3 regions of the Tepidamorphus gemmatus genome follow, and region 3 is predicted to be linked to each of the others. Evidence: predicted binding sites of a transcription regulator. Region 3 holds the regulator's gene; each other region holds the start of a gene.
What was found. Region 3 encodes LexA, which represses DNA repair genes until DNA is damaged. Its sites were predicted from a motif close to TGTTCNNNNTGTGTTCNG; they were not measured.
Positions count from the first base shown of each region.

Region 1: EDC22_RS07345 (PA0069 family radical SAM protein) is a predicted target of LexA. The motif match lies at 5,137-5,154, and genes of this name have one in related genera.
Region 2: EDC22_RS09670 (ImuA family protein) is a predicted target of LexA. The motif match lies at 4,088-4,105, and genes of this name have one in related genera.

Region 1 is NZ_SMAK01000003.1:416,545-424,012, reverse strand. It holds gene EDC22_RS07370 (DUF721 domain-containing protein) at 1-373, opposite strand, end outside; gene mutY (A/G-specific adenine glycosylase) at 429-1,550, shown strand; gene EDC22_RS07360 (site-specific DNA-methyltransferase) at 1,522-2,655, opposite strand; gene EDC22_RS07355 (ribonuclease HII) at 2,741-3,361, opposite strand; gene EDC22_RS07350 (VOC family protein) at 3,537-3,962, opposite strand; gene EDC22_RS07345 (PA0069 family radical SAM protein) at 3,975-5,114, opposite strand; gene EDC22_RS07340 (TIGR04283 family arsenosugar biosynthesis glycosyltransferase) at 5,217-5,909, shown strand; gene EDC22_RS07335 (TIGR04282 family arsenosugar biosynthesis glycosyltransferase) at 5,918-6,508, shown strand; gene EDC22_RS07330 (MBL fold metallo-hydrolase) at 6,548-7,468, opposite strand, start outside.
Region 2 is NZ_SMAK01000005.1:81,734-89,201, reverse strand. It holds gene EDC22_RS09680 (error-prone DNA polymerase) at 1-1,829, opposite strand, end outside; gene EDC22_RS09675 (Y-family DNA polymerase) at 1,826-3,400, opposite strand; gene EDC22_RS09670 (ImuA family protein) at 3,291-4,085, opposite strand; gene EDC22_RS09665 (ActS/PrrB/RegB family redox-sensitive histidine kinase) at 4,541-5,875, opposite strand; gene EDC22_RS09660 (ABC transporter ATP-binding protein) at 5,999-6,817, shown strand; gene EDC22_RS09655 (ABC transporter permease) at 6,814-7,468, shown strand, end outside.
Region 3 is NZ_SMAK01000002.1:287,798-295,265, reverse strand. It holds gene gltA (citrate synthase) at 63-1,355, opposite strand; gene gltX (glutamate--tRNA ligase) at 1,555-2,979, opposite strand; gene EDC22_RS04245 (ComEC/Rec2 family competence protein) at 3,080-5,407, shown strand; gene lexA (transcriptional repressor LexA) at 5,391-6,116, opposite strand; gene EDC22_RS04235 (transmembrane 220 family protein) at 6,227-6,574, opposite strand; gene EDC22_RS04230 (3-dehydroquinate synthase) at 6,709-7,468, shown strand, end outside.

The sequences.
Region 1 (7,468 bases), on a different contig from region 3:
GCGCCTGCCTTATCGCAATGCGGCCGACGGCCCGCCAGCCGAACATGGCGTTGACGCGGTCGAGGATGATGGCGGCCATGTGCTGCAGCTCCAGCGCGTCGAAGCCTTCGGCGCGGATTACCAGCGTCGCGGCGGCGATGTCGCCGGGTTCCTCGCGCCGGCCCGGCCAGCGGATCCGCTCCGGCCGGGTACGGCCAGCGAGATCGGGGCCGACGATCGCATCCCAGGCGGCGATCATCCGGGCCGAGCCGAAACCCTGCCGCATCACCGCCGGGGCGAGACAGGCTTCCGCCAGCCGATCCAGGCGGACCGGTCCGCTCCCCGATCTTCCGAGCCGTTGCCGCATCGAATCCATTGCGTGATGCATGCTCATTGCGTGATGCATGCCCGATGACACCATAGCGCGCGAAATCCGGCCCCGACAGCACATGTCCGCACGCCCGATCCTGCCGTCACCCCAGGCCGGCGATCTCCTCTCCTGGTACGACCGCCATCGCCGGCGGCTGCCGTGGCGGGCGCCGCCCGGCGAGGCCGCCGATCCCTATCGCGTCTGGCTGTCGGAGATCATGCTGCAGCAGACGACGGTTGCCACCGTCGGCCCCTATTTCGAGCGCTTCATTACGCGCTGGCCGAGCGTGGAGGCGCTCGCCGCCGCGCCGCTGGAAGACGTGCTGGCGGCCTGGGCAGGGCTCGGCTACTACGCCCGGGCGCGCAACCTGCATGCCTGCGCCAGGGTGGTGGCGGGCACACATGGCGGTCGTTTTCCGGATACCGAGGTCGGCTTGCGGGCGCTGCCGGGCGTCGGACCCTACACGGCGGCAGCAATCGCGGCGATCGCCTTCGGGCGGCCGGCGGCGGCTGTCGACGGCAATGTCGAGCGGGTGATCACTCGGCTTCACGGGATCGACACGCCGCTGCCGGAGGCAAAGGCGCAGATCCGCGCGCGCACGCTCGACCTCGTTCCCGAGGATCGGCCGGGAGATTTCGCCCAGGCGCTGATGGATCTCGGCGCCAGCCTGTGCTCGCCGAAGCGGCCGGCCTGCGCGCTGTGCCCGTGGCGGGACTGCTGCGTCGCCAACGCCCGCGGCGACGCAGAGACGCTACCGCGGCGGGCAGCGAAGCCGGAGCGCCCGACCCGGCGCGGGGCCGCCTTCTGGGCAGAACGCGGCAACGGCACGGTGCTGATCCACCGGCGTCCGCCGAAGGGCCTGCTGGGCGGCATGGACGGGCTGTGGCTGACCCCGCTCAGCGCCGACATCGATCCGGCCGAAGCGCGGGCGCACGCCCCGTTTCCCGCCCGATGGAACCGGATCGCAGGCGAGGTGGACCACCTCTTCACCCATTTCCGGCTGCGGCTGACCGTGTTCGCGGCAACCGACGTCACCGCCTTCGCGCCGACGGGCTCACGCTGGGTGTCGAAGGCGGAGCTCGCCGAGGTGGGATTTCCGACCGTCATGCGCAAGGCCGCGCAGCACGCTCTGCGCGCGCTGCACGGACCGGGCGCGGAGGCGCTTGCTGCGTTCAGGCGGCGGCGGCCAACTCGGACCTGACAATCTGCCTGAGCGTGTCGATCGGCTCGAGCGCCCCGGCCCGCTCGACATGCCAGAAGGTCCAGCCGTTGCAGGCCTCGAGCCCCTGCACCAGGGCTCCGACCTTGTGGATGGAACCGGTCGCCTCGCCGGCAGCCAGCGTGCCGTCGACGCGCACCAGCGCCGAATGGCGGCGGCGGATGTCGACGAGCCGCTCGCCCGGTTGAACCAGGCCGCGTTCGATCAGCGTGCCGAACGCGACGCGCGGTTCCTCGCGTCGCGCGCGCGCGGTCGCGAGCCCCGCCTCGGGCAACGGCGTGACGGCGGCAATCCGCTTGGCAGCAGCGTCGGCATAGGCGCGCTCGCGCTCGATCCCGATGAAGCGGCGGCCGAGCCGCCTGGCCACTGCGCCAGTGGTGCCGGAGCCGAAGAAGGGATCGAGGATCAGGTCGCCAGGCCTGGTCGAGGCCAGGATGACACGGGCAAGCAGGCTCTCCGGCTTCTGCGTCGGATGGGTCTTGCGTCCCTGCGCATCCTTCAGCCGCTCGGCACCGGTGCAGATCGGCAACAGCCAGTCGGAGCGCATCTGGACACCGTCGTTCAGAGCCTTCATCGCCTCGTAATTGAAGGTGTAGCGCCTGGTTCCGGCGTCGCGCCCCGCCCAGATCAGCGTCTCGTGGGCATTGGTGAAGCGGCGGCCACGGAAATTCGGCATCGGGTTGGCCTTGCGCCAGATGATGTCGTTGAGGATCCAGAAGCCGAGATCCTGCAGGATCGCGCCGACGCGGAAGATGTTGTGGTAGGAGCCGATCACCCAGAGCGTCGCCTCGGGCTTCATCACCCTGCGGCAGGCCAGCAGCCAGGCGCGGGTGAAGGCATCGTAGGCGGCAAAGCTCTCGAACTTGTCCCAGTCGTCGTCGACCGCATCGACGCGCGAATTGTCCGGTCGGTGCAAGGCTCCGTCGAGCTGCAGGTTGTAGGGCGGATCGGCGAAGACCGCGTCCACCGATTTCGGCGGAAGCGTCTCCATCAGGGCGATGCAATCGCCGACGAGGATGCGGTCCTCGGCCTCTCGGGAGGCCGTGCCGGGCACCAGAAGTGCCCGGCGCGGTGAGCAGACTGCCATGACTCTACGCAACCCTTACGCAACTGACGATCCGGAGCATGGGCGGTCAGGGTAAAGGTTGGATTAAGGCTCGCGCGCGAACTGCTCAGGGCGCGAACAGGTCGCGCTGGGCGAGCGGACGGAAGGTCATCCGGTGGACCGGGCAGGGACCGAGGCGCGCCAGCGCCTCGATGTGGGTGCGGGTTGCGTAGCCGCGGTTGGTCTCGAAGCCGTAGCCGGGATGCAGCATGGCCAGCCGGTCCATCATCCGGTCGCGTGTCACCTTGGCAACGATCGAGGCCGCGGCGATCGACAGGCAGAGGGCGTCGCCGTCGATCACCGCCTCGCCGCGGCAGCGCACGGGCGGCAGGTCGCGTCCGTCGACGAGGATGTGGTCGGCAGCGGCCGGCAGTCCGGCGATCGCCCGCGACATCGCCCTCAGTGTCGCCATGCGGATGTTGATCCGGTCGACCACCGCGGCGGAGACGGCCGCGGCGGAGACGAGCGCAGTGGCGAGGATCTCGGCGTAGAGGGCCTCGCGGCGGGGCGCGTCAAGCTGCTTGGAATCGGCAAGACCAACGGGAATGCGGCGCGGGTCGAGCACCACCGCGGCGGCGACGACGGGGCCGGCGAGCGGGCCTCGGCCCGCCTCGTCCACGCCGGCCACCACCCGCGCGCCTACCGACAAGGCGGCATCCTCCCGCCGGAAGTCTGGCCATCGGCTCATGCCGCATGCATCGGCTGAGTCGCGACCGCGAGGCAAGCCCGCGCCCACGATCGCCCGTGTGACGCCATGATCCGCAATGCCGGTGGCGAGGGGCCGGCCGGCGCGGGGGCTGCGCCGGCCGGCATTCGCGGGCCGCCGGAGGGGTCGGGCGAACAGCGGCCCTCGAGCGGAAGGCTCAGTCGGGCAGAACGATCCGGCCGTCCTCGGCGAGCGGCCAGAGCGGGTTGTGCGCGACTTCCCACAGATGGCCGTCGGGGTCGGCGAAATAGCCGGAGTATCCGCCCCAGAAGACCTCCTCGGCGCGCTTTGTGACTGTCGCGCCTGCCGCCGCGGCCTCTGCGATCGTCGCGTCCACCTCGGCGCGGCTGGGAAGGTTCAGCGCCAGGGCGACGGCCCGGAAGCCCGCCCCCTCCGCCGACACGGCAGCGTCTTCGGCCAGCGGCCCGCGGCCGTACAGTCCGAGCACCACGCCACCCGCGTCGAAGAACACGACCTCCTGCATGCTCGCCCCCGATCTTCGCCAGCCCAGCCGCTCGTAAAAGGCGGCGCTCGCCTGGACGTCGCCGACGCCGAGGGTGACGAGATTGATCCGCTGATGCACGGGCGCGCTCCTTCAGAACAGGCTGAGCTGGTCGCCCGGGCTGACCGGGCGGGTGAAGAGGTCGGTGCGCAGCTGCAGCCGCTCGCTCGCATAACCGTTGCGGCTTGCAGCGAGCTCGAAACGCCGTCCGATCGTCCAGGCGATCGGACCGGTACCGCGCATGCGGGTGCCGAAGCCCGAGTCGTAATCCTTGCCGCCCCGCATCTGGCGGACGAGCGACATCACGCGCTCGGCCCGATCCGGCACGTTGGCGCGAAGCCATTCGACGAACAGATCACGCACCTCGAGCGGCAACCGCAACATGACGTATCCCGCCTCGCGCGCGCCGGCCGCGGCGGCGGCCGCCAGGATCGCCTCGATCTCCTGGTCGTTCAGGCCGGGAATCACCGGCGCGACCATTACCGCGGTCGGGATGCCCGCCTCGGCAAGCCGCATGATCGTCTCCAGCCTGCGCGATGGCGTCGCCGCGCGCGGCTCCATGGCGCGGGCAAGCCTGCGGTCGAGCGTCGTCACCGACAGCGCCACCTTCACAAGGCCCCGCTCCGCCATGTGCGACAGGATGTCGATGTCGCGCACGATCAGCGCCGACTTGGTGACGATCCCGACGGGGTGGTTGTGGCGCGCGAGCACCTCGAGCACCTGCCGGGTGATCCGCCACTGGCGTTCCACCGGCTGGTAGGGGTCAGTGTTGGTGCCCATCGCGATGGTGCGCGGCCGATAGCCGGGATCGGCCAATTCGCGCTCCAGCAGTTCAGCGGCGTTCGGCTTGGCGAACAGCCGTGATTCGAAGTCGAGGCCCGGCGACAGGCCCATATAGGCGTGGGTCGGCCGGGCGAAGCAGTAGCTGCAACCGTGCTCGCAGCCCCGGTAGGGGTTGATCGAGCGATCGAAGGAAATGTCGGGTGACTGATTGCGGGTGATGATCCGTTTCGGCCGCTCCTGCGTCACGGTCGTGCGGAACGGCGGCAGCTCGTCCAGGCTCGTCCAGCCGTCGTCGAAGATCTGCCGGGTTAGCCGCTCGTAACGCCCGGAAACGTTGGAGATCGCGCCGCGCCCGCGGCGGCGGTCGGGCGCGACAGCCGTCGCGAGCGCCGCTGGATCGGGGCAGGGCCGGCCATCGGGGCTGTGCGCGGTGACGGGTCGGTCGGTCATGAGCGCAGCTTATCGCGTTGACCTGAACAAATCAAGAACATTGACCACTCGAGCCTGTCTCCCGATGGAAGCGGCGAAAGCCTCGGTCTATAAGTCAGTCCCATGCTGACCGTGGTCGTTCCGACACTGGACTGCGAGCGCACGCTGGTCGCGACGCTCGCCGCGCTGATTCCCGCCGCCGCCGACGGGCTGGTCGGACAGGTGGTGATCGCCGACGGCGGCTCCACCGACGCGACGCTCGACATCGCCGACGAGCTCGGCTGCGATATCGTGCGCTGCCCGCGCGGCCGCGGCATCCAGCTTGCGGCCGGCGCGCGGCTGGCGCGTCATCCCTGGCTTCTGTTCCTGCATGCCGACACCTGTCTGGAGGATGGCTGGATGCGCGAGGTCCGCGCCTTCATCGAGCGGGTCGAGGCGAAGGGCGAGGCCGACCGCCGCGCCGCCGTGTTCGGCTTCGCGCTCGACGATCACGGTTTCCGGCCCCGCCTGCTGGAGGCGATGGTCGGACTGCGCTGCGCGTTGTTCGCGCTGCCCTACGGGGATCAGGGGCTGTTGATCTCGCGACGACATTACGAGCGGCTCGGCGGCTTTCGCCCGATCCCGCTGATGGAGGATGTCGATCTGGTGCGCCGAATCGGCCGGCGCGGCCTCGTCTACCTGCGCGCCAGGGCAGTCACCAGCGCGGAGCGCTACCGCGCGTCGGGCTATCTGGCGCGGATGGCGCGCAATCTCGGCTGCCTGACGCTGTTCTTCCTGCGGGTGCCGCCGCGCGTCATCGTCCGGATCTACGGCTGACATCGCCGATGACGGGCCGGTGGCTGGTCGTCATGGCCAAACGGCCCCGCGCCTTCGCGGTCAAGTCGCGGCTGGCTGCCGAAATCGGCGCGACGGAGGCGATCCGGTTCTATCGGACCAACCTTGCCCGGCTGATGCGCGCTCTCGCCGGCGATGCCCGCTGGACGACGGTACTTGCCGTCACGCCCGATCCTGCCGTGACCGACCGCGCCCTGCCGGCCGGCCTCGCCAGGATCGGCCAGGGCGCGGGCGATCTCGGCGCACGGATGCAGCGGATCATGGAGACGATGCCGCCCGGACCGGTCGTGATCATCGGCAGCGACATACCCGGCGTCCGTCCGGCGCACATCGACGTCGCGTTCCGGCTGCTCGGACGCCATGACGCGGTGTTCGGCCCGGCGGCGGACGGCGGCTATTGGCTGGTTGGCCTCAGGCGGCGCCCCATGGTCCCGCGCATCTTCGACGGGGTGCGCTGGTCGAGCGAGCATGCGCTCGCCGACACACAGGCAAATTGCACAGGCCTGTCGATCGGTCTCGTCGCATCCCTGACCGACATCGACACCGGTGAAGACTGGCGCGCGTGGCGGCGGCAGTCCTGACGACGGCCGCCCGCGGCATTCGCGCCGATGCGACCGCGTCTACACCCTGAGCTGGTAGCTGACCGGCACCCAGCGGAACGAATCCCCGGTCTTCTCGACAAAGCCGACCGCCGGGAACGGCATGTGATAGCCCGTCGCTGGAATGCGGTCGGTCGCCACCATGTCGAGGATCCGACGTCTGTTTGCGGCCGCGGCCGCCTTGTCCATGTCGAAATGGACATGCCAGTCCGGCCGCTGCAGCGACATGACGTAATGGTTGACGGAGTCGGCCCAGATCAGGAACGGCTTGCCCTGGCTTTCGATCATGTAGGCCATGTGCCCCGGTGTATGTCCGTGTGCGGCAACGGCGCGGATGCCGGACACCACCTCGCCGCCATCCTGCAGGAAGGTCATCTTCTCGGCGAAGGGCATCACGTTGGTGCGGGCAAGGCTGGCGGCGTTCTCGGCCGGGGTGCCGATGCGGTCGTCCGACGTCCAGAACTGGTACTCGGTCTCGCCGATCACGTAGCGGGCATTGGGGAACAGCGGCCGACCGTCCTCCATCAGGCCACCGATGTGATCGGGGTGGCAGTGCGTGATGACGACGACGCTGACATCGTCCGGTGCGTAGCCGGCCGCGGCCAGCCGCTCGCCCAGCAGGCCGGCGCCGGGCCGGCGCGCGGCGCCGTTGCCCGAATCGAACATCACCAGGTCGCTGCCGGTGTTGACGATCACCGGCGTGAAGGAGATCTCCATCCGCGTCGGCGGCAGGAAGTTCGCCTCGGCATAGGCCTGGACATCCTCGGCCGGCTGATCGTTGCCGAAGATCGGATGGGGACCGTCGAGCTGGATCGCCCCGTCGGCGATGGTCGCAATCTCGAAGTCGCCGAGCTCGAACCGGTAGACCGTCGGGGTGCTCGGCCCAAGCTTCTGCGGCGCGGCAGAGGTCGGCCTGATGCCGAGGCCGCCAACGGCCGTCAT
Region 2 (7,468 bases), on a different contig from region 3:
AACCGTCTCGGTTTCAACCTGGGCAGCATGTTGATCTGCGCCCGGCTCTCCACCTGGAAGACGCCGATGGAATCGCCCTCGCACAGCATGTCGTAGACGGCCGGATCCTCCCGGGGCACGCCGGCGAGATCGAGCTTCGGGCCGCCATTCGCCGCGATCAGCTCGAAGGCCTTGCGGATGCAGGTCAGCATGCCGAGGCCGAGCACATCGACCTTCATCAGCCCGAGCGTGTCTATATCGTCCTTGTCCCACTCGATGAAGGTGCGCTCCGCCATCGCCGCATTGCCGATCGGCACCAGTTCGTCGAGCCGGCCGCGGGTGAGCACGAAGCCGCCGACATGCTGGGAGAGATGGCGTGGGAAGCCGAGCAGCGCGGTGGCGAGATTGATCGCCCGGCGGATCAGCGGATTGGCCGGATCAAGGCCCGCCTCGCGGATCTGCGAGTCGCGGATCGCGTCGCCGCCCCAGCTTCCCCACACCGTGCCGGCGAGCCGGGCGGTGACGTCCTCGGTCAGGCCCAGCACCTTGCCGACCTCGCGGATGGCGCTCTTCGGTCGGTAGGTGATGACGGTGGCGGCGAGGCCGGCGCGCGCCCGGCCGTAACGCCGATAGATGTGCTGGATCACCTCCTCGCGCCGTTCGTGCTCGAAATCGACGTCGATGTCCGGCGGCTCGCGGCGCTCGGCGGAGATGAAGCGGGCGAACAGCAGTTCGTGCTCGGCCGGATCGACGGAGGTGATGCCGAGCACGAAGCAGACGGCGGAATTGGCCGCCGAGCCGCGGCCCTGGCAGAGGATGCCCTGGTCCTCTGCGTAGCGGACGATGTCGTGGATGGTCAGGAAATAGCGCGCGTAGTCGAGCCGGGCGATCAGCGCCAGTTCCTCGCGCAGGAGCTGCTCGACCTTCGCGGGGATGCCGGCGGGATAGCGCAGGCCGGCGCGCCGCCAGGTCAGTTCCTCGAGCCAGCCCTGCGCGGTCCAGCCGGGCGGCACTGGCTCGTCGGGATAGTCGTATTTCAGTTCGGTCAGCGAGAAGTCGATCCGCGCCAGGCAGTTCACCGTCTCGGCGATCGCCTCCGGCGCGTCGCGGAACAGCCGCGCCATTTCGGCCGGCGGCTTCAGGTGGCGCTCGGCGTTCATCTCCAAGAGGCGGCCGGCAGCCTCGATCCGCACTCCCTCGCGGATGCAGGTCACCACGTCCTGCAGCGGCCGTCGGTCGGGATGGTGGTAGAGCACGTCGTTGACGGCGAGAAGCGGCGTACCGGCGTGTTGCGCGAGCCGCTTCAGTTCCGCCAGCCGGCGGCGGTCGTCGCCGCGGTGGTGCAGGCTGGCGGCAAGGCGCACCGCGCCGGGGGCGGCCTCGCCGAGCCTTCCCAGCAGATCCCGCAGTCCGTCCGTCCGCCGGTCCGGCATCACGATGAGCAGGAGGTCGCCGGCCCTTGCCAGCAGATCGTCGAGCTTCAACAGGCAGTCGCCCTTCTCCGCCCTGAGCTTGCCGGCCGTCAGCAGCCGGCACAGGCGTCCCCAGCCCGCGCGGGTCTCGGGATAGGCGAGGATGTCCGGTATGCCGTCGCAGAAGGCGAGCCGCGCTCCGACGATCAGCCGGAAGGGCAGGTCGTCCCGGTCGCCGGACTGCTTGCGCACGGTGTCGCGGATCTCCTCAAGGGCGGCGTGGGCGCGCACCACGCCGGCCACGGTGTTGCGGTCGGCGATGCCGATGCCGACATGTCCCAGTGCCAGTGCCTGCGTGACCAGCTCGGCCGGGCGGGAGGCGCCGCGCAGGAAGGAGAAGTTGGTGGTGACGGCGAGTTCCGCGTAGCGGTGGGTCATGGGAACAGCCCGTGCAGAAACCAGCGCGGCGGTCCGGTGTCGCGACCGTAGAGCCCTTCGCGGAACAGCCAGAACCGGCGGCCGGTCTCGTCCTCGACGCGGTAATAGTCGCGGGTCAGGCTGTCGTCGCTCTGGCGCCACCATTCCGGGGCGATGCGCTCCGGCCCCTCGGCGAAGGCGACCCGGTGCTCGACGCGCCGCCAGCGGAACCGCACCGGCGGGCCGTCGGGCACTTCGGCCAGCGTCTCGACCGGGTGCGGCGGGTCGAACAGATGGATGGGGCGCGGCGGCGCGCCGGTTGCGGCCCGGCACCAGCCCGGCCCGTCCGGGCGGGTTTCCGCAGCCGGCGCCGCGATGGCCGGAACCGCCCGGGCGGCGCGTTCAGGGATGTGGCTGTCGATGGCGGCGAAGCGCAATATCGCGTCGGCGCCGAAACGGGCACCGAGCCGGTCGATCAGGGCCGAGACTTCCTCCTCCTCGAATGCCCGCCCGTCGAGATCGGGCTGGACGACGGCGAAGGGCTCGACGGCAACGACCGAGAGCCGGACGAGATCGAAGCCGAAGCCCGGATCGATCCGGTCGCCGAGAGCCTCCAGCCGTTCGCGGAAAAGCCGCATGAGCGTTCCGGGATCGCGCAGTGGCGAGCCGGTCGCCACCGCCAGGCGGGTGAGCTTGCCGTCGACGTGGAAGAAGGTCGCCTCGAACCGCCGCCCGCCCTCGCCGCGCCGCTCCAGCAACCCGGCCGCCTGGGTGGCGAGACCTGCCAGTGCGGCGAGCGCGTCCTCGATCAGGGCCAGCGGCTCGGCGAAGCGCCGCTCGACCATGCAGGCCGGCAGCGGCCGGCGCGGGGTGATGCGGATGTCCTCCTCACCGAGGGTGCGGGCGAGCCGGGCGACCAGGTCGGTGCCGAAGCGGGCGGCGAGTGCAACGCGCGGGCGGTCGGCCACGTCACCCACCGTCCTCAGCCCCGCGCGCAAGAGGGCGCGCTGGGTTTCCGGTTCGCCGGTGAGGGCAGCGACGGGCAGCGGCCGGACGGTGTCACTGTCGTCATCCCGTGGAACGATACCGGGGCCACCGAAGCGGGCGAGCGCGCGGGCGGCATCGGGGGTGCCGGCGATGCTCGCGCGCGCCTCGATGCCGGCGCGCTGGAGACGGCGCAGGAGATCCTCGCGCAGACCCGCCTCGCCGCCGAACAGGTGGGCGCAGCCGGTGATGTCGAGCACGAGGCCATCGGCGCCGTCGAGGGCTGTGAGCGGGGTATAGCGGTCGCACAGATCGGCGATGCGGGCGAGGAGGGCGGCATCGGCCTCCCGATCCATGTCGAGCGCCCGCAGGGCAGGGATGCGGGCGCGCGCATCCGCCAGCGTCAGGCCAGGGGCGAGGCCGAGGGCCTGCGCCCTGCGGTTGACGGCGGCGAGCCGCAGCGCGCCCTTCACCGGTTCGGTGAAGACGACCGGCGCCTCATCCCGCGAGGGCGAAGGAGCGATCCTGCGGCCGATCCGGTCGGCCGGCAGGAAGGGCAGCCACAGCGCCAGATAGCGGCGAGGCTTCGCGGAAGACGCGGTGCTCATGATCCCACTCCAGGCGCCAGCCGAGGCCGGCCACACCGGCGCGGTGGCGCAACAGCACGATCTCGAAGGCAGGATGCCCCGGCGCCCCGGCGGCCAGCGGCTGCGAGACGCCGGCCCTCACCCGCCAGCGGGTCTGGGCCGCGTTGGGGCGGAGCTCCGCTCCGGTGCGCAGCAGCAGGGTGGTCACGCCGGAGCGCGCGGCAGCGAGCGACAGCCGGCGGCTGGCGGAAAAATCGAGCGCCTTCGGCGAGCCCCACGGCTCGATGACCACGGCCCCCAGTGCCGGGCAGCGCACCGCCTCGATGCCCGCGCGCAGCGTGCCGAGGCCGTCGCGCGCGCGCACCAGGATCAGGCTGTCCGGGTCGAAACCGAGTCCGGCCAGTCCCGGTGGATAGAGGGCGCCGGTTTCGGTTTCCCCATGCAACTGGCGCACCCAGACGACGCGGCGTCCGGCCGGCAGGGCGCGCAGGGCGAGCGCGGCGGCGAAGCCTGCCGCCGCCGCCGTGTCAGCGAGCGCGGCGGCGAGGATCTCGTGCAGTCCGCCGCGCGCGAGCCCGCCGCCCAGATGCGCGTCGACCGCCGGCAGGCCGAGGCCGAACCGGGGTGCCGTGGACGCCGTCGCGGGCTGAAGCGCCGCGAGTTCCCGGCGCAGGGCAAGAAGGATCTCCTGCATCGCAGCAGCCATCATGTTCCTGTTTTGTTCTAGAAAGCGCGATCCAGGAACGGAGTCAAGTCGGCGGAGGGATGGCTTGCGGAACGGCTGCCCCGGATGACCGTCTGGGATGGTCGCCCCCGATGGTCGGGACGTGTCTGGCGATCACCTCTGCCGGCCGGCAGTCAAGACGGCCATGCTCGCCGCGAGCGGTCGCCGGGGTCTGCGCATGGCTGCAGCGCGGATTGGGAAGGGCCCGCCAACTTCCAGCTGACGCTGGTGGCCGGTCAAAGCGTCAGATGCTGGCGCCCGGCACGGGGCGGATACCATCCTCGCATGGTTGCGTACGGGGCTGCGGCATGAAGCGGATCCCGACGCATGCCACCGCATCCGGCCTCGTCATGGCGGCAATCCCCGAAGTCAACACGCCGGGTCGGGACTGGCAAGACCGTCGGTGCAGGGCGATCTCTGGGCGGTTGAGGTGATCATCAAGCCGCGGCGTTGTCCGCGTCCGCCGCGGCGGTGGGCGGCGTCTCGAAGCGGTGACGCGGCCAGGTCGCACCGACCACGGCGCCGCCGGCCTCGTCGGATCGGTTGCCGAACTGGAGTGTGGCGCCAGAGCGCTCGAGCAGCGTCTTGGCGATGAACAGACCGAGCCCCAGTCCCGACTGGTCACTCGAGCCGCGGCGCCCACGCCGCGTCGAGATGTAGGGCTCGCCGATCTTGGCGAGCACGTCCGGCGGAAAGCCCGGGCCGTCGTCGGCGATCTCGACGGCGACCTTGGTCGCCGACCACGTGGCGCGGATGCGGACCGAGGAGGTGGCAAAATCCACCGCATTCTCGACCAGGTTGCCGAGCCCGTAGAGGATGCCGGGATCGCGCCGGCCAACCGGTTCGGGCGGCATGCCGTCGAGCGACACCGCGATGTCGATGCCGAACGCGCGGTGCGGGGCGGCGATCTCCTCGATCAGGCTCGCCAGCGGCAGGCGGTCGAGATGGCCGCCGGGCTCCTCGCCGAGCGAACTGATCCGCTCGAGAATGCCACGGCAGCGTTCGACCTGGCTGCGCAGCAGGCGGACGTCGTCGGCGTGCGGGCCGTCGGGGGGCAGCTCGCGCTCCAGCTCGCGCGCCACCAGCGCGATGGTCGCCAGCGGCGTGCCGAGTTCGTGCGCAGCGGCGGCGGCCAGTCCGTCGAGCGCCGACAGGTGCTGCTCGCGGGCGAGCACCAGTTCGGCGGCTGCCAGCGCGTCGGACATCTGCCGCGCCTCCTCGGCGACGCGGAAGGCATAGGTGCCCATGAAGCCCAACGTCAGCGCCAGGGCGACCCAGATCCCCGCCACGTACAGCCCCGGCAGGTCCGGCTCATTGCCGCCCGCCCAGGGCAGCGGCAGGTGCACCACGCCGATGACGGTCGCGCAGGCGAGCGCGATGCCTCCGAGACTCACCGTATTGGCCGGCGGCAGCGCGCTCGCCGAGACCACCACTGGCACCAGCAGCAGGATGGCGAACGGGTTGGCGAGGCCGCCCGTCAGCGCCAGCAGGGCGGCGAGCTGAACGATGTCGTAGCCGAGCAACGCCGTCGCCGGACCGGCCGACAGTTCCCTTGAGGCCGGATAGCGGATCCTCAGGAACATGTTGAGCCAGGCCGACAGCGCGATCAGCGCGAAGCACAGGCCGACCGGCAGGTCGTAGCCGAGCACGAGATAGACGGCGATCACGGCCGCCGACTGGCCGGCGATCGCGATCCAGCGCAGCCGCACCAGCGTCCGCAGCCTGAGCCGCGAGCGTCTGAGCGGAAGATCGTGGGGCGTGGTAGCGGTCATTGCGGCGTCCGGTGCGGGCGGCGCTCCGACTCGGCATGCACCGCGCCGACCATTATATAGGCCGGTGTCCGGGGCGGCGGCGACCGCCACGTCGACGCAGCGTTCGCCCCCGGAGCCAGGGTCATGGATGTTCCGCTGACAGATCACGCCGGGTCCGGCCCCGCCGCAGCCGACAGCGCGCACCACATCGCGGTCAAGGTGCGTGGCCTGACCAAGCGCTACGGAGCGGTTACCGCCGTGAATGACGTCAGCTTCAGCATCCGGCGCGGGTCGGTGACCGGCCTCCTCGGTGGCAACGGCGCGGGCAAGACGACGACCATCGCCATGCTGATGGGGCTGGTGCTGCCGAGCGGAGGCAGCATCGAGGTGCTCGGCGTCGACATGCTGCGCGATCGCCACCGGGTGCTGCACCGGATCAACTTCGAAAGCCCTTATGTCGACATGCCGATGCGGCTGACGGTGCGGCAGAATCTAACCGTGTTCGCCCGGCTCTACGGGCTTGACCGGGTGGCCGAGCGGGTCGCCGACATCGCCGGAGCGCTCGATCTCATCCATCTGCTCGACCGGCCCTGCGGCAAGCTCTCGGCCGGTCAGAAGACCCGTGTCAGTCTCGCCAAGGCGCTGATCAACATGCCGGAGGTGCTGCTGCTCGACGAGCCGACCGCGTCCCTCGATCCCGACACGGCCGACTGGGTGCGCAGCCACATCGAGGACTACCGGCACAGCCGCGACGCGACCATCCTGCTTGCCTCGCACAACATGCCGGAGGTCGAGCGGATGTGCGACCGCGTGCTGATGATGAAGGCCGGCGTGATCGTCGACGACGGGGCACCGGAAGACCTCATCGCCCGCTACGGCCGCACCAATCTCGAGGACGTGTTCCTCGACGTCGCGCGCGGCACCGGGCGCGCCGCCAGCCTCGTCCGAGCAGGTCCACCATGAGCCGGGGCACGCCGCGCGACTTCGCACCTCCCCTCTACCGCTCCGTGTCGCCGGCGCGCAGCTGGGCGATGCTGCTGCGCTACCTCTACCTGCTGAGGGGGTCCTGGCCGCGCATCGTGGAACTGATCTACTGGCCGACGGTGCAGATGCTGATGTGGGGCTTCCTGCAGCTCTACCTGTCGGAGACGTCCGGAATCTTCGCCGAGATGGGCGGGGTGTTCATCGGTTCGGTGCTGCTGTGGGACATCCTGTTCCGCGGCCAGCTCGGCTTCTCGATTTCCTTCATGGAGGAGATGTGGGCCCGCAACATGGGCCACCTGATGATGACGCCGCTCAGACCGATGGAGTTCGCGGCCGCGCTGATGGCGATGAGCCTGGTGCGGCTTGCGGTCGGGCTGGTTCCGGTGACGCTGATGGCGATCGCCTTCTTCGGCTTCAACCTGTGGGGGCTCGGGCTGGCGCTGGTGGCGTTCTTCGTCAACCTGTTCCTGACCAGCTGGGCGATCGGTCTTGCAGTCTCCGGCATGGTGCTGCGATTCGGGCTTGGGGCGGAAGGGCTTGCCTGGTCGGTGACGTTCCTGCTGCTGCCGCTTACCTGCGTCTACTATCCGGTCGAGGTGTTGCCGGTGTGGCTGCAGTGGATTGCGCTGT
Region 3 (7,468 bases):
CCCATGGCCGCAACCGCACGCGGGCGGGGGATGCCCCGCCCCGTCGGCGCCGGAGGCTCGTGCTACTTGCGCATGGACGCCGGGATGTAGTCCCGGCGGGTCGCGCCGGTGTAAAGCTGGCGAGGACGACCGATCTTCTGCTTCGGGTCCTCGATCATCTCTTTCCACTGCGCAATCCATCCGACCGTGCGCGCCACGGCGAACAGGACCGTGAACATCGACGTGGGGAAGCCGAGCGCCTTGAGGGTGATGCCCGAGTAGAAGTCGATGTTCGGGTAGAGCTTCTTCTCGATGAAGTAGTCGTCCTGAAGCGCGATCCGTTCCAGTTCGAGCGCGACGTCAAGGAGAGGATCGTCCTTGATGCCGACCTCGGCCAGTACCTCGTGACACGTCTTCTGCATGATCTTGGCGCGCGGGTCGTAGTTCTTGTAGACCCGGTGGCCGAAACCCATCAGGCGGAACGGGTCGTTCTTGTCCTTGGCGCGGGCGATGAATTCCGGAATGCGGTCGACCGTGCCGATCTCGGCAAGCATGCTGAGCGCCGCCTCGTTCGCACCGCCATGCGCAGGCCCCCACAGACAGGCGATGCCGGCCGCGATGCAGGCGAACGGATTGGCGCCGGAGGAGCCGGCAAGCCGGACGGTCGACGTCGAGGCGTTCTGCTCGTGATCGGCGTGCAGGATGAAGATGCGGTCCATCGCGCGCGCAAGGACCGGGTTCACCTTGTATTCCTCGCACGGCACCGCAAAGCACATGTGCAGGAAGTTCGAGGCATAGTCGAGCGAGTTGCGCGGATACATGAACGGCTGGCCGATATGGTACTTGTAGGCCATCGCCGCGATCGTCGGCATCTTGGCGATCATCCGCACGCTCGCCACCATGCGCTGGTATGGATCGGAGATGTCGGTGGAGTCGTGGTAGAAGGCCGACAGCGCGCCGACCACGCCGACCATCACCGCCATCGGATGGGCATCACGACGAAAACCCGAATAGAACCGGGTCATCTGTTCGTGAACCATCGTGTGGTGCGTGACCCGGTGGTCGAAATCGGCCTTCTGTGCCTGGGTCGGCAGCTCCCCGTAGAGCAGCAGGTAGCAGGTCTCGAGAAAGTCGCCATGCTCGGCGAGCTGCTCGATGGGGTAGCCGCGATACAGCAGGATGCCTTCGTCGCCGTCGATATAGGTGATCTTCGATTCGCAGCTCGCCGTGGAGGTGAAGCCCGGATCGTAGGTGAAGGCGTGGCTTCTCCCGTAGAGTTGCGAGATGTCGATCACGTCGGGCCCGACCGTGCCCTTGTAGACCGGAAACTCGTAGGTCTTGTCGCGGAACGAGAGTGTCGCGGTTTCGGTGCTCATGGGCGGGCTTCTCCTGTCCTGGAGCGGGACATCCGCAGCCCCTTGTCGACGCCGCCGGGAGGGTGCGCCGGCGCGCAAAGTGGCTGCCGTGCGGAAGGAAATCTGGCGTCTTCGGTATCCGATTTACCGCGCTGCGGCAAGCGGCGGCCGGCAGGGCAGGAATGCTGGCGGGTTCTGCCTCGAGTTTCCGACCAGCCCGCTAGAGTGCCTGGTCACGGATGCGCGCCAGACTCTCCTCGCGGCCGAGTACAACCAGCACATCGAAAATGCCCGGAGAGGTTGCTCGCCCGGTGAGAGCGGCTCTGAGCGGTTGGGCTACCGCACCGAGCTTGCGGTCGGCCCGGTTGGCGAAATCGCGCACTGTTGCCTCCAGGGCGGCTGCCTCCCACGGCGTGGCCTCGAGTGCTGGCAGCAATTCGCGCAGAATGCCGCGGCCATTCGTGTCGAGCAGTGCAGCAGCCTTGTCATCCAGATCAAGCGGCCGGTCCTTCACCAGGAAGGCAGCCGCGTCGAGGAGCTCCACCAACGTCTTGGCCCGTTCCTTGAGCCCGCCCATCAACGCCCGCACGCGCGCCGCCTTGGTCTCGTCGAGACGCACCTCGAACGCCTCGCCGCCCCGCAGGTGGGGGAGCGCGCCGAGCAACGTCCGGAAGAGTTCTTCGTCCGGCGTCTGACGCATGTAGATTCCGTTGAGGTTCTCGAGCTTGGCGAAATCGAACCGCGCCGCGGCACGCCCGATCGCGTCCAGATCGAACCATTCCAGCATCTGCTCGGTTGACATCACCTCGTCGTCGCCATGGCTCCAGCCGAGCCTGACGAGATAGTTGCGCATGGCAGCAGGCAGATAGCCCATCGCCCGATAGGCATCGATGCCAAGTGCACCGTGCCGCTTCGACAGCTTCGCCCCGTCGGGACCATGGATCAGCGGAATGTGCGCCATTACCGGCACGGTCCAGCCGAGCGCTTCATAGATCTGTGTCTGGCGCGCGGCGTTGGTCAGATGATCGTCACCGCGGATGATATGCGTCACGCCCATGTCGTGGTCGTCCACCACCACGGCCAGCATGTAGGTCGGCGTGCCGTCGGAGCGCAGCAGGATCAGATCGTCGAGATCCTTGTTCTGCCAGACGATCCGGCCCTGTACCCGGTCCTCGACCACCGTCTCGCCCTCGGTCGGCGCCTTCAGGCGGATCGCAGGTCTGACGCCTGCCGGGGCATCAGCCGGATCGCGGTCACGCCAGCGGCCGTCATAGCGCGGCGGCCGCCCCTCGGCGCGTGCCAACTCGCGCATCTGGGCCAGCTCCTCCGGCGTGGCATAGCAGCGATAAGCCAGCCCCTTCGCCAGAAGTTCGTCGACGACCTCGCGATGGCGGTCGGCACGCTCGAACTGCGAAATTGCCTCGCCGTCCCAGTCCAGGCCGAGCCAGGTGAGCCCGTCGAGGATCGCCGCGATCGCCGCATCGGTCGAGCGTTCGCGGTCGGTGTCCTCGATCCTGAGCAGCATCTTCCCGCCGCGTCCGCGGGCATAGAGCCAGTTGAACAGCGCGGTGCGCGCGCCGCCGATGTGCAGGAACCCGGTCGGAGAGGGAGCGAAGCGCGTGACGATCGGCGTGGTGTTGGACATGGCGCGCTGGCGGTGCCTCGGCTGATGGCGTTAGGATGGCTTGGGCGCTGTCTATCACGTCCGCGGGCCCGTATTGAAGCGCGGACGGCGGGAACGCGGGATGAATCAGGTCGGCAGAGGCAGCGGACGCGCCCGGGCGGCGACAGCCGTGGGCGAGCCGTCCGGTCTGCGGTTGCCGGCGCTGCCGGTACTCGCGTGGTCTCCGCACTGGCTCGCCGAACGGCTCGATGCAGAACGGGAACGCCTGTTCCTGTGGGTCCCGGTACTGTTCGCCACCGGCATCGCCGCCTATTTCGGCCTGCCGCGCGAGCCGTCGCTGGTGGCAGTCTGGTTGCTTGCGGCGGGGCTCGGGATCGTCTGGTGGCGCGTCGCCCGTGCCGGTAACCTGGCGATCGGCTGGGGTGCTGCCTTCGCCGCATCGCTCGGGCTCGCCGTTGCCACCGCGCGAACGGCGATCGTCGCCGCCCCGGTCGTACCTGCCGGAGAGTGGCATGCAACGGTCGAAGGGCGGATCGAGGCTGTCGACCTCAACGAGGACGGCAGCGTCCGTCTCGCTGTCGCCCCGACAGCGATCGCAGCGCGGGGGCCGCCATTCGCCCCGCCCCGCCGCCTGTCGCTCTGGATGAGGTACAAGGACGTGGCACTGCGTCCGGGCGATCATGTCGCCTTCACAGCCATCCTCCTGCCGCCGCCCGACGCGGCCGTGCCAGGCGGCTTCGACTATGCCCGACAGGCCTTCTTCGAGGCAATCGGCGGCGTCGGATACCTGATAAGCCGTCCCAGACATGTCCCCGAATCTCGAGCGCCGGATATCCGCGCCCGGCTGTCGATCGCCGCATCTGCCCTGCGCGACGATCTGGCGGCCCGCATCATGGCGGCGGTACCGGGCAGGGCAGGGGCGATCGCCGCCGCGCTCGTCACCGGCAAGCGCGGCGCGATCCCCAAGGCCGACCAGGAGGCACTGAGGGTGTCCGGCCTGGCGCATATCCTCGCGATCTCCGGTCTGCACATGATGCTGGTCGTCGGCACCCTGTTCTGGAGCGTCCGGACCCTGCTGGCGATCTCGCCGTCGCTTGCCCTCAATCGACCGATCAAGAAGTGGGCGGCTGCCACCGCGTTCGTCGGCGGAGCGGCCTATCTGGTACTGTCCGGCGCCTCGATTGCGACGCAGCGTGCGTTTGTCATGGCGGCGGTCATGCTGCTGTCGGTGCTCATCGATCGGCCAGCGATCACACTGCGCAATGTCGCGCTGGCCGCGCTGCTGGTTCTCGTGATGACGCCGGAGGCATTGACCGGCGCGAGCTTCCAGATGTCCTTTGCCGCGACCGTGGCGCTGGTCGCGACCTATGAGACGGTCCGCCAGCATTGGCAATCCTCGGGCGATCCTGTCCACCCGGCGGTACGTTTTGTCGGGCGCGCCGTGTTCGGCCTCGCTCTGACCTCGCTCATCGCGGGACTGGCGACCGCGCCCTTCGGGGCCTTCCACTTCAACCGGGTGGCCGTCTACGGCCTGGCCGCCAACCTTGCCGCCATGCCGGTGGTCAGCCTGCTCGTCATGCCGATGGGGCTCGCGTCCTGCCTGCTCATGCCGTTCGGTCTCGAGACCTTCCCGCTGGCGGCAATGGGGTTCGGGATCGACATTGTTCTGGCCATCGCGCACGGCGTCGCCTCATGGCCGGGCGCCGTGCGCATGGTGCCGCAGATGCCGCTGGCCGCGCTCGGGCTGATGACCGTCGGCGGCCTGTGGCTGGCGCTCTGGCGGACCGGCTGGCGCCTGTGGGGGCTCCCCGCCCTCGCCCTTGGGGGCGCAATCGCGCTGCAGACGGCACCGCCCGACGTCTACATCAACCGCAGCGGCACCCTGGTCGCGCTGCGCACAGACACGGGCGAGCTGGCTTTCGTCCCCCGCCGAAGCACCGGCTACGAGGCCGAAAGCTGGCGTCGACATGCGGGGATCGACCCGACCCTGCAGGCGCGCGAAGTCCTCGAAGCGCCGGTCGGTGCCGCGGCGGAATCAGCATCGCCGAGCAGCACGGCAGCGCTGGCAACCGGCATGGCCGGTACGCTGACCGGCCCAGCCGCGGCCATCCAGTGCGATCCTATCGGCTGCATTGCTTCCCGGCCTGGCCTGACGCTGGCCCTGGTGCGCGATCCGGCCGCATTTTCCGAGGATTGCATCCGGGCCGATGTCGTGGTCAGCCCCTTCGTGCCGCCGGATAGCTGCGCGGCAACCGCGCTGGTCATCGGTCCGCAGCAACTGGCCGTCGGTGGCGCCACGATCATCCGCCGGTCCGGACCCGCGCTCCTCGTCTCTACCGCCGCCGAACGGGCCGGCATCCGCCCGTGGAGCCGCCGCACTACCGAGGCGGCTGACACGCGACGGATCACGCCGCGCAGCGGCAACGGGTCGGTCAATACTGGCGAATGAGGCCGACCAGTCGACCCTGGATGCGAACCCTGTCAGGACCGAAGATCCGCGTCTCATAGGCCGGATTGGCAGCCTCGAGCGCAATCGAAGCACCCTTGCGGCGCAGGCGCTTCAGTGTCGCCTCGTCATCGTCGATCAGCGCGACGACGATGTCTCCTGTATCGGCGGCGTCGGTGCGGCGGATGATGACCGTATCGCCGTCGAGAATACCCGCCTCGATCATCGAGTCGCCACGGACCTCCAGCGCGAAGTGCTCGCCGCGGGCGACCATTTCGGGAGGGACGTGGATCGTATGGCTCTGGGTCTGGATGGCCGAGATCGGAGTACCGGCTGCAATCCGACCCATCACGGGAATCTCGATGGCAACCGTCCGGTCCTCGGAAACAGCCTGCGGCTGCGGCAACGGGGCGGCCGCCGGCGGTTTGCCGAGACTTCCCTCGATGACGCTCGGCGCAAAGCCGCGCGTCCGCGCGCCCGCCAGCCCCGGCGCGACCGATTCGGGCATCCGGATGATCTCGAGCGCCCGCGCGCGATGCGGCAGCCTGCGGATGAAGCCCCGCTCCTCCAGCGCGGTAATGAGCCGGTGGATGCCGGATTTGGACTTCAAATCAAGGGCTTCCTTCATCTCATCGAAGGAGGGGGGTACGCCGGCCTCCTTCAGCCTCTCGTGAATGAACATGAGAAGCTCGTACTGCTTGCGCGTCAGCATCCTGGCCCTCCGTTCCCGCATCGCGGTGCCAGTCATGGTACGAAACGAGAACAACCATAGCTGTTCCCCTTGTGTTCGGCAACCCCAATCGACGCGAGGCTCGGAGCCTTTCAGCGTCGCAGAAGAGCAGGAATTGCGACGGCCAGCATGGTGACGGCGACGATCATCGCGCCCAATCCTTCGCGTGCCGCCTCATCCTGCCACCACACGTCGATCTTCCAGAAATGCTGGGTTTGTGGCCAGTAATGATAGACGCCGAGCAGCGCAAGAACCGTTACGGCCAGAACGACGGAGCGCAGAGCTCCGTGCTGCACGGCGTGCGGTCTCCCCGCCGCTATGCCGGCGAGTATGCCGGGAATGGCGTAGATCGGGATCCAGATCTCCGGATCCGGATCGTTGTATTGCAGGGCAGCAAACAGCAGCAGCATCAGACACAGCGCGCCATGGAGCACCCGCATCATTTTCCTCCCCTTGGACAAGGTGTCGGTTTAGCGGCAAGCATTGAGCGTTGTCCGGAATGAGACTACCGTGCCCGGGGGCTGGCAGAGAACCTTCTCGTCAAATGAAGGTGTGTTGAGGGAGCAGCGCGCAGATGGGCCGGGTTCGTGGGCGCGTTTCGCCGGCGACGGAGACCTACCGCCAGGAGTTCACCGTCTCCTACAGCTATCCCGTCGTGTTCACACGCCGGCTGTTCGATCCCGACAATACCGTGCTGCGCGATACATTGGCGCGGCTCGAGCCCGCCAAGCGCCATCGCTGCTTCGTCGTCATCGACGACGGCCTGGTCGAAACCATGCCGGAATTGCCTGGGCTGATCGAAGACTATGCCCGCGCGCATCGCGACAGCATCGACCTGGTAGCGCCGCCACATCCGGTTCCGGGCGGCGAACGCATAAAGGTCGATCTGCATTTCGTTGAAAGGATCCAGCAGCGGCTCTACGAGCATCACATCGACCGTCATTCCTATGTGATCGCCATCGGCGGCGGCGCGGTACTCGATGCGGTCGGCCTCGTCTCGTCGACGACCCATCGCGGCGTTCGTCACGTCCGCGTGCCGACGACGGTCCTCGCCCAGAATGACTCCGGAGTCGGCGTCAAGAACGGGGTCAACCTGAACGGGGTCAAGAACTTCGTCGGGACCTTCGCGCCGCCGTTCGCAGTCCTGAACGACCTCGATTTCGTGCTGATGCTGCCGGAGCGCGACAAGATCGCCGGCATGGCCGAGGCCGTGAAGGTCGCGCTTATCCGCGACCGCAGCTTCTTTGAATGGCTCGAGGCCAATGTCGACGAGCTGACCCTCTACTGGCCGGACGCGATGGCCTACATGATCCGCCGCTGCGCGGAGCTGCACA